Regions from separate parts of the Pseudodonghicola sp. genome, predicted to be linked through region 4. Evidence: riboswitches for the same ligand, from Rfam matches in the RefSeq annotation. Region 4 holds a riboswitch; each other region holds the start of a gene.
The links. A riboswitch is a leader RNA that binds a small molecule or an ion and turns the genes downstream of it on or off. The one in region 4 is predicted to bind cobalamin.

Region 1: linked by a shared signal. The riboswitch ahead of ACN0V4_RS12830 (DUF1636 family protein) and the one ahead of nrdH (glutaredoxin-like protein NrdH) in region 4 are both predicted to bind cobalamin.
Region 2: linked by a shared signal. The riboswitch ahead of ACN0V4_RS12920 (ABC transporter substrate-binding protein) and the one ahead of nrdH (glutaredoxin-like protein NrdH) in region 4 are both predicted to bind cobalamin.
Region 3: linked by a shared signal. The riboswitch ahead of ACN0V4_RS14980 (hypothetical protein) and the one ahead of nrdH (glutaredoxin-like protein NrdH) in region 4 are both predicted to bind cobalamin.

What each region holds. Positions count from the first base shown of each region.
Region 1 covers NZ_JBLWVT010000006.1:143,770-147,977, forward strand. Annotated here, with positions in the region: gene ACN0V4_RS12820 (intermembrane transport protein PqiB) at 1-1,576, shown strand, start outside; gene ACN0V4_RS12825 (PqiC family protein) at 1,580-2,140, shown strand; cobalamin riboswitch at 2,298-2,532, shown strand; gene ACN0V4_RS12830 (DUF1636 family protein) at 2,628-2,990, shown strand; gene cobW (cobalamin biosynthesis protein CobW) at 2,997-4,031, shown strand; gene cobN (cobaltochelatase subunit CobN) at 4,193-4,208, shown strand, end outside.
Region 2 covers NZ_JBLWVT010000006.1:162,470-166,677, reverse strand. Annotated here, with positions in the region: gene ACN0V4_RS12930 (pyridoxal phosphate-dependent aminotransferase) at 1-911, shown strand, start outside; gene ACN0V4_RS12925 (YbaK/EbsC family protein) at 1,027-1,494, shown strand; cobalamin riboswitch at 1,683-1,879, shown strand; gene ACN0V4_RS12920 (ABC transporter substrate-binding protein) at 2,050-3,063, shown strand; gene ACN0V4_RS12915 (FecCD family ABC transporter permease) at 3,114-4,112, shown strand; gene ACN0V4_RS12910 (ABC transporter ATP-binding protein) at 4,109-4,208, shown strand, end outside.
Region 3 covers NZ_JBLWVT010000007.1:264,730-268,937, reverse strand. Annotated here, with positions in the region: gene ACN0V4_RS14985 (DUF1127 domain-containing protein) at 1,072-1,290, shown strand; gene ACN0V4_RS14980 (hypothetical protein) at 1,647-1,937, opposite strand; cobalamin riboswitch at 2,053-2,249, opposite strand; gene ACN0V4_RS14975 (ATP-dependent helicase) at 2,303-4,208, opposite strand, start outside.
Region 4 covers NZ_JBLWVT010000003.1:324,358-328,565, reverse strand. Annotated here, with positions in the region: gene rnk (nucleoside diphosphate kinase regulator) at 1-330, opposite strand, end outside; gene ACN0V4_RS07325 (hypothetical protein) at 963-1,499, shown strand; cobalamin riboswitch at 1,600-1,791, shown strand; gene nrdH (glutaredoxin-like protein NrdH) at 1,912-2,133, shown strand; gene nrdI (class Ib ribonucleoside-diphosphate reductase assembly flavoprotein NrdI) at 2,142-2,558, shown strand; gene nrdE (class 1b ribonucleoside-diphosphate reductase subunit alpha) at 2,555-4,208, shown strand, end outside.

The DNA.
Region 1 (4,208 bases), on a different contig from region 4:
GACCGCTGGCGCACCGATCTATTTCCGCGGCATCGAGGTCGGCAATATCGAGGCGCCCCGGCTTCTCGAGACCGGCAATGGCGTCGAGGTGAATGCCTTCATCGCCGCCCCGCATGACAAATTGCTGACCTCGGCCACGCGGTTCTGGCTGACTTCGGGCTTTTCGGTCAACTTCGGGCCCGGGGGGATCAACCTCTCGGTCGGCTCGGTGGCGGGGATCCTGCGCGGTGGGCTGACCTTCGACACCGTCTATTCGGGCGGCCAGCCGATCGAGGCCGGCCATGTGTTCGATCTCTATGCCAGCGAGGACGCCGCGCGCTCCTCCGCCTTCAGCAAGCCGCTGGAGAACCCGGTGGAGCTGACCGTAGAATTCGACCAATCGGTCGCCGGGCTCGGGGTCGATTCCGAGGTCATCTACAAGGGGCTGGTGATCGGCAAGGTCTCGGCCCTCGGGGCCTTCGTCGAAGAGCGCAACGGCGAAAGGGACGTGATCCTGCGCGCCACGCTCTCCATCGACCCGGGCCGGCTCGGTCTCGATCCCAATACCTCGGAAGCCGATATCATGGCCTTCTTCGCCGACGAGGTCGACAACGGGCTGCGCGCGCGGCTGATGTCGAAAAGCATCTTCTCACGCTCGCTCTCGGTCGAGCTGGTGGAACTGCCCGACGCGGCGCCGGCGCATCTCGATACCTCGACCTCGGCGCCGCCGCGAATCCCCTCGGTTCCCGCCGACATTCCGGATGCGGGGGCCACGGTCCAGGGGGTGATGAACCGGGTCGACTCGCTGCCGATCGAAGAGCTGATGCAGCAGGCCATCGCGACGCTCTCCTCGATCGAAAGCCTTGCCGGCGACGAAAAGCTGCGCGCCGCCCCGGATGCCTTTGTCAAGCTGATGGACGATGCCCGCGGCCTGGTGGGCAGCGCGGACGCCCAGGCGCTGCCCGGCGAGTTGCGCAGCACCGTCGAAGAACTGCGCGGCGTCGCCGAAAACCTGCGCACCGCGGAGGCCGTGGGCAAGCTGGTCACCGCGCTGGATTCCGCCGCCGAGGCCGCCACCACGGTGACCGATGTCGCCAATTACTTCGATCAGAAGATCGCCGGGGTGCCTCAGCTGGTCGACGGGCTCAACCAGCTGACCACCAAGGCCAATTCGCTTGATGTCGAGACTTTCGTGACCGCCGCCACCGCCTTCCTCGACAGCACCCGGGCGCTGATCGACCAGGACAGCACCCGCGCCCTGCCCGCCAGCCTGTCGGCCGCGCTGGACCAGGCCCAGGCGGCGCTGGCCGAGCTGCGCGCCGGCGGCGCGGTCGAGAACGTCAATGCCACGCTCTCCTCTGCCCGCGACGCCACCGCCGCGGTGCAGCAGGCGGTCGCCGACCTGCCCGACCTCGCCCAGCGGATCGACCAACTGGTAAGCCAGGCGCAAGACGTGCTGGCCGGCTACGGCCAGAACTCGCGCTTCAGCCGCGAAACCCTCGACGCGCTGCGCGAACTGCGGACGACGGCGCAGGCCCTGACCAACCTGGCCCGCTCGATCGAGCGGTCCCCCAATTCCCTTCTGTTCGGACGGTGACCCATGACACGCCTTGCCCCCCTGCTCCTGCTTGCCCTGGCCGCCTGTGGCGATACCGCGCCGCGTTACCTGATCCCGGCGGCGGCCGAAGCTCCCGCCCCGCGGCTGGCGCTGCGGGTCGCCTCGGTCGAGATCCGGCAGGTCTCGCTGCCGGCCTATGCCTCGAATGACCAGATGCTGCGGGAAGAGGCGAGCGGCGCGTTGAAACCGGTGAAAAGCGCGCTCTGGGCCGATACGCCCAATCGGGCGATCACCCAGCAACTCGCCGATTACATCGCCACGACCAGCAACGCCGAGGTCGCGGCAGAACCCTGGCCGCTATCCACCGCGGCGCAGGCGCAGATCGGTGTGCGGGTCTCGGAACTCGCCGCGCGGCTCGATGGGCAATTGCATCTGACCGGGCAATTCGCGATCTCCTCCTATGACAGGATCGTCCGCGAACGCATCGTCCCCTTTGCGATCGCCGTGCCGCTGAGTTCGGACGCGCCGGCAGAGATCGCCAAAGCGACCGGCACCGCCATCGACCTGCTCGGGCGGCAGATCGCCGAAAGCCTGCGCCGCTGAGCGCCATGACCGTCAGACCGCAAGGCTGATCACCGACCGGGGCGATGCCGCGCCGGTCCATCCACTATGGCGACGGCTTCGGGCCTCGCCTCCGTCACGACCACAGAAGGCGATGCACCGCCTCTGCCTGCGTCGCTTGACAATCCCCTGCCCTTGGCATCACTTGGCGCCTGCTGGTTCCTGTCGATGACAGGCCAAGAGGGAATGCGATACGCCCGCCGCCCGCAAGGGTCAGGGCCGAAGCGCAGCCGCCCCCGCGACCGTGACCGGAGAGGTCGCCCGACCACTGGCCAACTGGCTGGGAAGGTGGGCAGACCGCCGGAGATGCAGCGCCCTGCGCCGCGCTCCGACATCCGCAAGCCGGGAGACCTGCCAGCGCATGTATGCAACGGGCGAACGGGGTGTTTCGCGACCGGCTTTGGGCTGTCCCATTGGCGGATACCCGTGCTGGCCTCTCCCCCTCCTCGCCCCCTGACAGGAGGGGATCATGGCCGGGGTCACGATCACAGTCTGCACCACCTGCCGCCGCGGCCAGCCCGCCGAGGCAGAAGCTCCGCGCCCGGGCACCCGGATGCTCACCGCACTTGCAGCGGCAGAGCTTCCCGACGGCGTGACGCTGCGCCCGGTCGAATGCCTCTCGGCCTGTTCGCGCGGCTGCGCCCTGGCGCTGAGCGGCGGGTCCGATCGCTGGACCTATATCTATGGCGATCTCGATCCCGACCTCCATCTGCCCGAGCTCCTCGACGGCATCGCCGCCTATGCCGCGACTGCGGATGGCATCGTGCCCTGGCGCGACCGTCCGGTGATCTTTCGCAAACAATCCATCGCCCGCCTACCGCCGCAGGAGTAACCGCGCATGTCCGATCTGACCAAAACCCCCGTCACCGTCATCACCGGTTTTCTCGGCGCCGGAAAAACCACGTTGATCCGTCACCTGATGGCCAACCCGCAGGGCAAGCGCCTGGCCGTGCTGGTCAACGAATTCGGCACCGCCGGCGTCGATGGCGATATCCTGCAATCCTGCGCCGATGAGAATTGCCCGGCCGAGAATATCGTCGAGCTTGCCAATGGCTGCATCTGCTGCACCGTCGCCGACGATTTCATCCCGACGATCGAAGCGTTGATGGCGCTGCCGCAAAAACCCGATCACATCCTGATCGAAACCTCCGGCCTCGCCCTGCCGAAACCGCTGCTGAAGGCCTTCGACTGGCCGGCGATCCGCTCGCGCATCACCGTCGACGGGGTGATCGCGCTCGCCGATGCCGAAGCCGTCGCCGCCGGCCGTTTCGCCCCCGATCTGGCGGCGGTCGAGGCGCAGCGCGCCGCCGATGACAGTCTGGACCACGAAACGCCGCTGTCCGAGGTCTTCGAGGATCAGATCGCCTGCGCCGATATCGTGCTCCTCTCCAAGGCCGATCTGGCGGGAGAGGCCGGGCTTGCCGCCGCCCGCGCGGTGATCGAGGCCGAGGCGCCCCGCAAGCTGCCGGTGCTGCCGATGACCGAAGGGGTGATCGACCCGCGCGTCATCCTCGGCCTCGGGGCAGCGGCCGAGGATGACCTCGACGCCCGCCCCTCGCATCACGACGGCGCCGACGATCACGAACATGACGATTTCGACAGTATCGTCGTCGATCTGGGCGAGATCGCCGATGTCGCGGCGCTGGAGGCGGCGATCCTCAGGCTGGCCCGCGACCAGCATGTGCTGCGGGTCAAGGGCCATGTCGCCGTGGAGGGCAAGCCGATGCGGCTACTGGTCCAGGCGGTGGGGGAACGTCTGCGCACCCAATACGACCGTCCCTGGGGCGACGCGCCGCGCCGGTCGCATCTGGTGGTGATCGCGGAACACCATGACATCGACGAACCGGCGATCCGCGCGGTGCTGGGGATCTGAGACAGGATGATCAAGCACCAACTATTTCAACCGAACACCGCAGGATCGCGCCCGACACCGAGGGGGGGCGTAATCGTGCCCGCCCTAGGGGGCGGGGTCGGGCGCGATCCGGATCGCAAGCGATCCGGTGGTCTATGCATGACTGCACGCGGAGCCCACTGATGCACGTCGTCTTCC
Region 2 (4,208 bases), on a different contig from region 4:
ACTATGACCCCGAGGCGCAATGCATCATCTCGGCCGGCGGATTGTCGGGGGTGCTGAACTGCCTGCTGGCGCTGATCGAACCGGGCGACGAGGTGATCATCACGGACCCCGCCTATGCCGGGCTGCTGAACCGCATCCGGCTGTCTGGCGGGGTGTCGAAGCTGGTGCCGCTGGTGGTGACCGACGGGCGCTGGCGGCTCGATCTCGATGCGCTGCGGGATGCGGTGTCGTCGAAGGTCCGGATGATCCTGACCATGAGCCCCTCGATGCCCAGCGGCATCGTCCACACCGGCGAGGAATGGCAGGCCATCGCCGAGGCGGCGGAGCGGGCGGACGCCTGGATCCTGCACGACGCGGCGATGGAGCGGATCCTCTTCACCGAGGCGCCGGTGCTGCACCCGGCCTCTCTTGGCGGCATGGCGGATCGGGTGATCACCGTGGGCTCGGTCTCCAAGGAATACCGGATGATCGGCTGGCGGGTCGGCTGGATCGTCGGCCCCAGGCAGATCATGGATGATATCCGGCTGGTCAGCCTCAGCAACGTGGTCTGCCAGGTGGGGATCACAATGCCGGGCGCCGAGGCGGCCCTGACCGCCACCGATGACGGTGTGGCGGCGGCGACGGCCGAATGGAAGGCGCGCCGCGATCACATCCTGACCGAGATGATGGGCCTGCCGGTGATCGCCCCCGATGGCGGCTGGTCGCTGCTGATCGACACCATCGCGCTGGGAATGTCGCCGGGGGAGGCGTCGCAAAAGCTGTTCCGTGACGGTGCCATCGCGGCGACGGCGATGACCGGTTGGGGGCAGGAGGATCGCGCCGGACGCTATCTGCGCTTTGTCTATGCCAACGAACCGGTGTCGCGACTGCTGGGGTTGCGCGACCGCATTCGCAAGGCCTGGCTGGTCTGAGTGTCCCTTGTTTTCAAAGCGGAGTGAGGAAGAGACGGATGGATAGGGCGGGGAAGATCAAGGCAAGCCCGGCGGGCAAGGATCCAAGGTCGGCGATGCCGGCGGGAGCTGCGGCATGAGCGGCAAGAGCACCAGGCGGGTGGCTGAGGCCGCCCGGCAGGCGGGTCTCGAGATCGAGATCCTGACCATGCCCGCCAGCACTAGAACCGCCGAGGAGGCGGCGCAGGCCTGTGGTTGCGCGACCGCGCAGATCGTCAAGTCGCTGATTTTCGAACGCAGTGGGGATGGGGCGCTGGTGCTGCTGTTGATCCCCGGAGACCGGCAGGCGGATCTGGCGGCCGTCGCCGAGGCCATTGGCGGCACGCCGGCGCGGGCGGATGCGAAACGGGTGCGCGACGAGACCGGCTTTGCCATCGGCGGCGTCGCGCCGCTTGGTCACAAGCGCCCGCTGCCCGTCTTCATGCACGAGGAGCTGTTGCGACACCCGCAGGTCTGGGCCGCCGCCGGCGCTCCGAACGCCGTCTTCGCCGTCGATCCCGCGCGGCTGCGCCAGGCGGTGGGCGCTGCGCTGCTTGCCGGCTGAGGGGCGCGCGGCCTCCGATGACCGCAACTCCGGGCAAGGCAGGTCGTTCAGGTCGCCTGGCCGGCGAAAGCCTTGACCCGGGCCTGCCAGGCGGCAGTGATCCTCAGGCGCGGCTGGCCGGTCGATCCACGCGGCGGGGGGCTTCGTCATCGGGGGGAGAGGACCCCATTGCCAGCACCGATCCGGTTTCCTAGAAGGTCCGGGTCGGTTTCCGAATGGAATCAAAAGGGAATCCGTCACCGACGCTTCGGTGAACCGGAACTGCCCCCGCAACTGTAGGCGGTGAGCAGGCTGCGACAACGCCACTGTGGCCCCGTGCCATGGGAAGGCCGCCGCCTGTTGTGACCCGCCAGTCAGGAGACCTGCCGACACTGTCTGTAACGCGGCCCGGGCGGGGTGTCCGGGGAGGTGTCGAATGAACTTTGTCCTGCGGTGCCCCCTGGCATCGGCCATAGCCAGACCCTGCACGCCCGCTGTCGCGGTCGGGGCATGGTTCAGCCTCTGGATCGGCCTTCCCCTCCTGTCTCCGGTCGCCCTCTTTTCCGGAGACCTACCATGTATCCCAGACCCCTGATCGCTGCCGCCGTCGCGGTGGCCTGCCTCGCGCTGCCCGCCGTTGCCGAGCCGACACGCTTTCCACTCGCGCTTGAGAATTGCGGCGTCGATCTGACCTTTGATCACGCGCCCGACAGCGCCGTCACCGTCGGTCAGGCGGCGACCGAGATCCTCTATGCGCTGGACCTGGGCGGCCGGGTCAAGGGCACCTCTGTCTGGTTCACCAAGGTGCTGCCCGAGTTCGCGGCGGTGAATGCCGGGGTGGAGCGTCTGGCCGACAATGACCCGAGCTTTGAAAGCGTCGTGGCCAAGCGGCCCGGTCTGGTGGCGGTGCAATACGAATGGCACGTCGGCCCGCAGGGCATCGTTGCCACCCGCGACCAATTCGCCGATCTGGGCATTCCCACCTATATCCTGCCCGCCGATTGCATCGGCAAGGACAATACCTCAGGCTCCGACGGCACCCGGACCCAGCTCTATTCGATGGAGAGCCTCTATCAGGGGGTCACGGAACTGGCGCGGATCTTCGATGTGACCGATCGGGGCGAAGCGATCGTCGCCGATCTGCGCGCGCGTGAGGCGGCGGCGGTCGCCAAGGCGCGGGGGCTCGGGCTCAAGGACAGCTCGGCGGTATTCTGGTTCTCTTCGGCCGAGATGGATATCGACCCCTATGTCGCCGGCCAGGGCGGCGCGCCCGCCTATATGATGACGGCGCTGGGCCTGCGCAACGTGGTCGAGAGCGACGAGGAATGGCCGACGGTCAGCTGGGAGACCATCGCGCGGGCCAATCCTTCGGTCATCGTGGTGGCGCGGATGGACCGCCGCCGGTTCGAGGCCGACGATGTCGAAAAGAAACTGGCCTTTCTGCGCAGCGATCCGGTCACCAGCCAGATGGAGGCGGTCAAGCACGACCGGATCGTGATCCTCGACGCCCATGCGATGGATCCGTCGATCCGCAATATCTCGGCGCTCGAGACGCTGGCCGAGGCGCTGCCGGGGCTGAGCGGTCAGTGAGCCTGGTCGCGACCTCTGGCGCACTGTCGCGCCCCTTGGTGCGCTCCCTGATGCTCTGGGGGCTGCCGGGGGTCGCGGGGCTGACGCTGGCGATCTTCGCCGGCGTCGTGATCGGCGAGACGCCGTTGCCGCTGTCGACGGTGGCGGCGGTATTTGCCAACAATCTCTGGGATGCCGGTCATGTCGTCGATCCGATCGACGCCGGCATCGTCTGGAGCTATCGGCTGCCGCGTACCCTGGTGGCGGCGGGCTGTGGCGCCGGGCTGGCCCTGTCGGGGGTGGTGCTGCAGGCGCTGGTGCGCAATGCGCTGGCCGATCCCTATCTGCTGGGGGTCTCGGCCGGGGCCGGGGCGGGGGCCGTGGCGGTGACCATCCTGGGCTTGGGCGGTGGCGCGCTGGGGCTGTCGGCGGGCGCCTTTTCCGGTGCCACGCTGGCCTTCGTTCTGGTGGCGCTGCTGGCCCGGGCGGCGGGCGGCGGATCGGCGCAGCTGGTGCTGGCCGGGATCGCGGGGTCGCAATTGTTCAATGCGCTGACCTCTTTCTTCATCGCCAAATCCGCCAATGCCGAACAGGCGCGCGGCATCATGTTCTGGCTGCTCGGCAACCTCTCCGGCGTGCGCTGGCCGGATGTATCGCTGGCCGCGCCGGCGGCGGGTCTGGGCTTGCTGACCTGCCTCTGGTTCGCCCGGGCGATGGATGCCTTTTCCTTCGGCACCAGCTCTGCCGCCGCGCTTGGCGTGCCGGTGCGACGGGTGCAGGTGGTGCTGATCGGGGCCACCACGCTGATGACCGCGACGATGGTCAGCCTGGTTGGTTCGATCGGCTTCGTCGGGCTGGTGATCCCGCACGCGATGCGCTTCGTGGTGGGGCCGCGTCACGCGCGGCTGGTGCCGGCGGCGGCGATGGCCGGCGCGGTCTTCCTGATCGCGGCCGATATCACCTCGCGTCTGCTGATCCCGGGGCAGGTGGTGCCCATCGGCGTGGTCACCGCGCTGGTCGGCGCGCCGGGCTTCGCCCTGATCCTTCTGCGCAACAGGAGACGGATATGAGACTTGCGGCACGGGCGCTCGGCTGGAGCGCGGGGGCGCGGTCCATCGTCGAAGATGTCTCGCTCACCATCGAGCCGGGAGAAACCTTCGGTCTGG
Region 3 (4,208 bases), on a different contig from region 4:
AGGTTGATCTGCTGCCACTGATCAACCCGCCGCTTGTCCCGCTTTGCGGGGTGTCCGACTGCGCGCGCCACCTGGGGGGATGTCTGCTCGCTCGCGCGCCGGATCTCTTGGTTCGGTGAAAGCGAAGTGCCTGTATGAAACCTGCTTTTATTATTTGCGTCGGGGTCTGTTTGTGTCGCCCCTTGCCTCGTCTCCATCCGATGAACAAGGGATGCCATGGGAATTTATGGAAAGCAACTGGAATTTACGGGACACCCCGGGAGAGACCTGCCCGATTCACCGGATTTTGGCAAGGCAGACCACAGAGACCGGGAATCACATAAGCCTCCTTTGCGGCAAAGGAGAATCGGACCACTAGATGTTGATTCTCTCACCCCCTCCCAACAAATCCCGGGGTTTCCCATAAAAATTTTGCACCCCGGGATCAGCACGCCAGATGTTCCCCACATGTTCCCTTTTATGCCTCCGAATCACCCCAGAACGACCACTCGCCCCCTGCGGTTCCCGTGATTTCCCGCCACTCCCATGATTTCCCACCGTGCGCCTCAGGCCGCCTTCCCGGCGACGGAAGCGATGGGCGCCGGGGCGCAACCGGCCGCACAATGAAAGCTTCAATCAGAAAAATGCCGCCGGAAACGCTTGCGATGTTGTATTATTGCCACGCACCCACACCAACCGCGCACATCACCCCGCCGATGCCTGCATGAGAAGGTGAGCGCGCCAAAACGTCCCATTCCCGCGCCAGCCCAAAGCAACGAGGATGAAGACACCCAAATCGGCGCCGGAAAGAAATATCGTTTCCCGGAAAGGGCTCCGAAGGCGTTAACTATTTCACAGACCCATCCCCCATGGGCCACAGCCACCCCGGGACGGCGGGCGGGCCCATGACGAGATCGTCTGATGACCTTACGTCAGAAGTGCTGCCCATTTAATATGCAATCAATCTATGCACTTGCTGCATAGCAGCATTGAACATCTCCGCTATTGTGCAATTGCAGCATTTGCCTATTTTCAGTCTCAACACGGCGCCACAAGACGGCGCTGAACTGACAATACTTAAGGTTACGAACAATGGCCGCTCTGACGCATAGCGAAAATCACGACGCCACCCTGCTGGGTCGGCTGACCGCTTGGATCGCCAATGTGCGCGTTCGGATCGAACGGTATCGGGTGTACCGCCAGACGATGAACGAAATGGGCGCCCTGAACAATCAAGAGCTGGCCGATCTCGGCCTGCATCGCTCCGAACTGCGCCGCGTGGCCTATCAGGCCTCCCGCAAGGTGTGCTGACGGAGCATCGAAGGACATAAACGGTTCAGGCCCTCATCTCCTCCTCCCTTGAGGGTCTGTACATAGCGGCGACATCGCTCCTCCTCCCTGATGTCGCCGCACCCTATACCGGCCCCGAATGCCGGAACCTGATGCACCGGACGCTCTCCTCCTCCCTGCGTTCGGTGTTGGATCGGCCGGCGACGCTCTCCTCCTCCCTGCGTCGCCGGCCACTCCATCCCCCGATAGGGGAAATGACATAGCCGAATACATCGGGCGCTCTCCTCCTCCCTGCGCCTGATGTTACAAGAGAACGGCGGCACCTCTCCTCCTCCCTGGTGCCGCCGTTTTCATTTTCCGGTTTCCGTCCAGCCGCTTCACGCCCCTCCCCCACCAGGTCGTCCCAGCAACCGCACCTCGTCGGAGCAACGCTGCAACGCGCGCAGGTGATTGCAAAACAGCGCCACCTGAGGCGAAGTCGCGGCAAAAGGCGCCGCCCGACATTCCGCCGCCCGCGCCGCCGCGGCCTCGGAACAGCCCTCGGGCAGGGTCATCAACCATTCGAGAAATCCCATCCGCGCGGCGACCTTATCATCGACCTCCGCAGGCAGATCACGCAGCGCCCGCAGGATCCCCGCGAGCATCATCGCCCGATACCCCGATTGCACTTCATCTCCGCTCCTTTCTCCGCCGCTCCCCGCGGCAGGGGCTGAATGCAGGCGACAAAGATCAAGGCCGGAAGACGGGGATGCTGCCCCACACCGCGCCCTGACCGCCGCCCGCGGTCTGACGTTGGCACGAGGCTGGTTTCCGGACTTGGACAATGGGGGGCATGCGCCCTGATCCGACCCTTCCCGAGAATATGCTCTCAGTGGTTTCGCCGGAGTTTCCCGATCCTTACCGTTGCGGGGGCAGTGCCGGTCTTGCACCGGCTTCCCAATTCTCCCCCCGAAGGGGGCACCTCACGGGCGAAAGATTACAGGATTCACCACCCGATGCATTGGCAAACCGCCCCTGCGTCGCTTTTGCACGGTCAGAACGGCACATCGTCGCTGGCGGTGACGAAACGGCCGACGACCTTCTTCGGCCCGGCCTTTTCGAAATCGACGTCAAGCTTGTCGCCCTCGATCCCGGTGACGGTGCCATAGCCGAATTTCTGGTGAAACACCCGCTCTCCCACGGTGAAGCTGGAGACGGCCGTGGCGTCGATCACCGTATTGCGGGTTTCGCGCGGCTGCGACATGCTGCGTTCGCCGGCGCGCGCCTGCATCCGTTTCCAGCCGGGCGAGTTATAGACATTCGCTTCGGACACCCGGGATTCGATGCTGCCCCGCACCGGAGCGGCCGGGGCCGCCGCGGCGCCATACCCGCCGCCATAAAGACCGGGAGGCGTCAGGATATCGACATGCTCGCCGGGCAGTTCGTCAATGAAGCGCGACGGCAGCGCCGATTGCCATTGGCCGAAGACCCGCCGGTTGGCCGCGAAGGAAATGGTGCAAAGCTCCTCCGCCCGGGTGATGCCGACATAGGCCAGGCGGCGTTCCTCTTCCAACCCCTTGAGACCGCTTTCGTCCATGCTGCGTTGCGAGGGGAACAGGCCGTCCTCCCACCCCGGCAGGAAGACGGCGGGAAACTCCAGCCCCTTGGCCGCGTGCAGGGTCATGATCGACACCTTCTGGTCGGCATCGGCCTGTTCGTTGTCCATGATCAGGCTGACGTGCTCCAGGAACCCTTGCAGGTTCTCGAAATTTTCCAGCGCCTTGACCAGTTCCTTGAGGTTTTCCAGCCGCCCCGGCGCCTCCGGCGTCTTGTCGTTCTGCCACATGCCGGTATAGCCGCTTTCATCCAGCACGATTTCGGCCAGTTCCATGTGGGACAGATCGGGGTCGCCCGCCATCCGGCCCCAGCGCCGCAGATCATCGACCAGGGTGCGCAGCGCCGTGCCGCCCTTGCCCTTGATCAGCCCCTCGTCCAGCGCGATCCGGGCGCCCTCGACCAAGTTGACGCCATTGGCCCGCGCCGTGGTCTGGATCAGCTGCTGCGCCTTGTCGCCCAGGCCCCGTTTCGGCGTGTTGACGATGCGTTCAAAGGCCAGATCGTCATCCGGGCTGACCACCAGCCGGAAATAGGCCATGGCGTCGCGGATTTCGAGCCGTTCATAGAAGCGCGGGCCGCCGATCACCCGATAGGGCAGACCGATGGTCAGAAACCGATCCTCAAACGCGCGCATCTGGTGCGAGGCGCGGACGAGGATGGCGATCTCGTCCAGACCGAAGGCGCGCAGCCCCCGGGTGCCACGCTGCATCGCCTCGATCTCCTCGCCGATCCAGCGCGCTTCCTCCTCGCCGTCCCAATGGCCGATCAGCCTGACCTTTTCGCCATGCTCCGCCTCGGTCCAAAGCTCCTTGCCCAGGCGCCCCTGATTGCCGCGGATGACGTTCGAGGCCGCCGCCAGAATATGCGGGGTCGAGCGGTAATTCTGTTCCAGCCGCACCACATGGGCGCCGGGAAAATCCTTTTCGAACCGCAGGATATTGCCCACCTCGGCACCGCGCCAGCCATAGATCGACTGATCATCATCGCCGACGCAGCAGATGTTCTTGTGCCCCCCGGCCAACAGCCGCAGCCAGAGGTATTGGGCCACGTTGGTATCCTGATATTCGTCGACCAGGATATAGCGGAACCAGCGTTGATATTGCGCCAGAACGTCCGGGTGGGCCTGGAAGATCACCACCATATGCAACAAGAGATCGCCGAAATCGACGGCGTTCAGTTGGCGCAGACGCTCCTGATACTGGGCGTAAAGCTCGACGCCCCGGTGGTTATAGGCGCCGGCGTCGGCGGTGGGGATCTTGTCGGGCGTCAGCGCGCGGTTCTTCCAGCCGTCGATCACCCCGGCCAATTGCCGGGCGGGCCAGCGCTTGTCGTCGATGCCGGCG
Region 4 (4,208 bases):
GGTCATCACCGAGACGCGCCCGAGCGAGATGTCGGCCTGTTCGGGCAGGACAAGCGTGACGGTCTTTTCGCTGTCGTCCAGGCTGTCGCGATAGCGCAGCGGGCGGCCCAGCCCGATCACGTCGGCGGGCAGCCGCTCGGGCGTTACGATGCGGGCGCGGCTGAGGCTGGACAGTAGCAGATCGGCCAGCGCCGGGTTGCGCCGGGCAAAGCCGGTCGTCAGCGCCTCGAGCGTTTCGAGCTGGTCCTCGGCGATGACCAGTCGCGCGGGGCGGACGGCCGGTGGCGTCGTGGTGGCGTGTTTCAGGGGCTCCGGGGTGAAAACCGGCATGATGGTTTCCTTTCGATGGAAGAGGAAGATGAAGGAGATGTCGGCACGGTGGGGCCGCGCCGGGCAGGCGGCTGGCCGGGCCAGCCGAAGCGTCAGGGTGAGCGGATCATGGGCGGACTCAGGCCGCTGCAGGTCTAATGCGAGGTCGCATGAACAGGGAGGTGTCGAACCTCAGGGGGGAGTTGCCCCTGCGGTGTGACGACCCGCTTTGATGCCGGACCAGACGAAGGAAGAGGGCCCCGAACGGAGGGAATAGCGCGTGCGCTCAGACCGCCCGGGGAAGCCTGCGGTTCAGGAGCGAACCGGAAAACAGGATGAACCTGCCCTTATGCGGGTGTCTCGACATGGCCTGGAAGCTAGGAACGCTGATCACGAAAGTCAATCTGGGGCGGCGCACAGGAATTTTGGTGGCCCCAAAGACACGGTATCATGCCATTGGCGTCATCGGATTGACGCCATTTTAAGGAAGGGCCTATTCAGGACTGCATGAATACTTCTTAAGTATCTTTGAGATAGGGTTTCGATATGCCGCCGGCACCGAGACAGGGGCGCATCATGGCGCCGGTCTCCTTCGGCGCGCAAAGATATAGTTAGAGTCAGGATTTCAACGCCAGAAGGCATTGTGGGGTCTCATGAAGGATATGTTCGAGCATCGGGGGCCGATCGGCCCTGAGGATTTGAGTGTCGAGGTCATGGGGCGGCTGCACGGGGCGGCGCAGCGGGCTTGGCTATCGCCGCAGGATATCGAGATGATGCAGCGTGAGCTGCAACACTGTCAGGCGCAGCCAAGCGGGGTTGTCGCGCTGATCGGTGAGCTGTTGCGACAAAAGCTCGCCTATGCCCGCCGGCTGGGGCCAGAGACGCTGACGGATCGGATCGCCACCGGCGGGGTCGTGCTTGGCTATCGGCTGGGCGGCGATCAGCCCCCTATCCTGGCCCGGTTGAGTTACCGCGTGCGCCTGCGGGAGGAGCCCGGGGTGGTGCCGCTGCGGTCGCTTCTGGGGGCGACGCTGATCGGCATGCACCTGGGGGAAACGGCGCCTCTGCTGCTGTCAGACGGCAGCCTGACCGAGGTGACGTTGACCGACCTGCGCGCCGCGCCGCGGGGGCAGGTCGCGGTCCGCTTGCCGGTTGCGGTGCCGGGGCAGGGTGGTATTCTGCCGGCCTGAGTGTCGGTGCCGCTCAGGGATGAGGCTTACCTTCGCCTACCGGCTCTAGTGGGTACCTCTCTTGCGCAAACAAGATATTGACAGCCTCTGCCAATACGCGTCTATATGATGTTGTCTTGGTGCCCGCGATTCAAAGCGGGTGAAGAGGGAAGCCGGCGCAAATCCGGCACTGCCCCCGCAACTGTGAATGGTGAGGTTTGGTCGCATATCCACTGGCGTCTTGCGCGCTGGGAAGGAGGGCCGGACGTATAAGCCATGAGTCAGGAGACCTGCCAGGACGAGACGAGACCAAGCCGGGCGGTGGGTCCGGGACGTGTTATGGGATGTCCTTCGGGGGCATCCCTTGGCGTCTCTTCCCCTGCTGGCCGGCGCTGAACGACCGGAACCAAAGGATCGGCAAGGGGACACTGCCATGACCATCACCGTCTATTCCAAACCCGCCTGTGTGCAATGCACCGCCACCACCCGGGCGCTGGCCGCCAAGGGGATCGAATTCGATCTGGTCGATCTGACCGAGGACGCCGAGGCAATGGCCCGGGTGACCGAGCTGGGCTATCGCCAGGCGCCGGTGGTGATGGCGGGTGACGACCATTGGGCCGGCTTCCGCCCCGACAAGATCGCCGCTCTGGCCTGAGCCGGCCGATGGGGGGCCTGGTCTATTACTCCTCACGATCGGGGAACACGCGGCGCTTCGTCGACCGGCTGGGTCTGACGGCGACGCGGATCCCGATCGAGACCGAGGCGCCGATGCCCGCCCCCCGTTCCCCCTTCGTGCTGATCACGCCCACCTATGCCGATGGCCAAGGGCGGGGCGCGGTCCATAAACAGGTGATCCGGTTCCTGAATGATCCGGACACCCGCCGCCACCTGCGTGGTGTCATCGCCTCGGGCAATCGCAATTTCGGAACACTCTTCGCCTCCGCCGGCGATGTGGTGGCGCGGAAATGTGGTGTGCCGGTGCTTTATCGTTTCGAACTCGCGGGGACAGACACGGATGTCGCCCGCGTCATTGAGGGATTGGACAGGTTTTGGAAAACGCAGTGCTTGACCGCGATGTGAGCGACGCCGCCCCCGCCAAGGCGGTCCCGGCCGAATGGCAGGGTCTGGATTACCACGCGCTGAACGCGATGCTGAACCTCTATGACGATCAGGGGAACATCCGCTTCGATGCCGATCGCATGGCGGCGCGGCAGTATTTCCTGCAGCATGTGAACCAGAATACCGTCTTCTTCCATTCGCTGGAAGAGAAGCTGCGCTATCTGGTCGAGGAGGGCTATTACGAGGCCCATGTGCTGGAGCAATACTCGACCGAGTTCCGCCGCCAGATCTGGGATGCGGTCTATGCCGCCAAGTTCCGCTTTCCGACCTTCCTGGGCGCCTTCAAATATTACACCAGCTATACGCTGAAGACCTTCGACGGCAAACGATACCTCGAACGGTTCGAGGATCGGGTCGTCATGGTCGCCCTGACGCTTGCTCAAGGGGATGAGGCGCAGGCCATGTCCCTGATGCAGGAAATCATCGCCGGCCGCTTCCAACCCGCCACGCCGACCTTCCTGAATGCCGGCAAGGCGCAGCGGGGCGAGCTGATTTCCTGCTTCCTGCTGCGGCTGGAAGACAACATGGAAAGCATCGGTCGCGGCATCAACTCGGCGCTGCAACTGTCGAAACGCGGCGGTGGGGTGGCGCTGCTGCTGACCAACATCCGCGAATATGGCGCGCCGATCAAAGGCATCGAAAACCAATCCTCCGGTGTCATCCCGGTGATGAAGCTGCTTGAGGATTCCTTCAGCTATGCCAATCAGCTCGGTGCCCGTCAGGGGGCGGGGGCGGTCTATCTGAACGCCCACCATCCGGATATCCTGCGCTTCCTCGATACCAAACGCGAGAACGCGGATGAGAAGATCCGCATCAAGACGCTGAGCCTTGGTGTGGTGGTGCCCGACATCACCTTCGAACTGGCGAAGAAGAACGAGGACATGTACCTCTTTTCGCCGCACGACGTGGAAAAGGTCTATGGTCGCGCCTTCTCGGAAATCTCGGTGACCGAGAAGTATCACGAGATGGTCGACAACCCGCGCATCCGCAAGAAGAAGATCAACGCGCGCGCCTTCTTCCAGACCATCGCCGAGATCCAGTTCGAAAGCGGCTATCCCTATATCATGTTCGAGGACACGGTGAACCGCGCCAATCCGGTCGCCGGTCGCATCAACATGTCGAACCTCTGTTCCGAGATCCTGCAGGTCAACGAGGCCTCGGAGTTCAACGAGGATCTGAGCTACAAGCACCTCGGCACCGATATCTCCTGCAACCTCGGCTCGCTCAATATCGCCAAGGCGATGGATGGCGGCGATCTGGGCGCGACGGTCGAGGCCGCGATCCGGGCGCTGAACGCGGTCTCCGAGATGTCGGCGATCGACGCGGTGCCCTCGATCCGGCGCGGCAATGACGAAAGCCATGCCATCGGCCTGGGCCAGATGAACCTGCACGGCTTCCTGGCGCGCGAGCGGGTCCACTACGGCAGTGCCGAGGGCGTCGATTTCACCAATATCTACTTCTGCACCGTGCTCTATCACTGCCTGCGCGCCTCGAACGCGCTGGCGCGCGAGCGCGGGCGCAGCTTTGCCGGGTTCGAACGCTCGACCTATGCCGATGGCTCCTTCTTCGACAAATACGTTGACCGCGACTGGCTGCCCGAGACCGAGACGG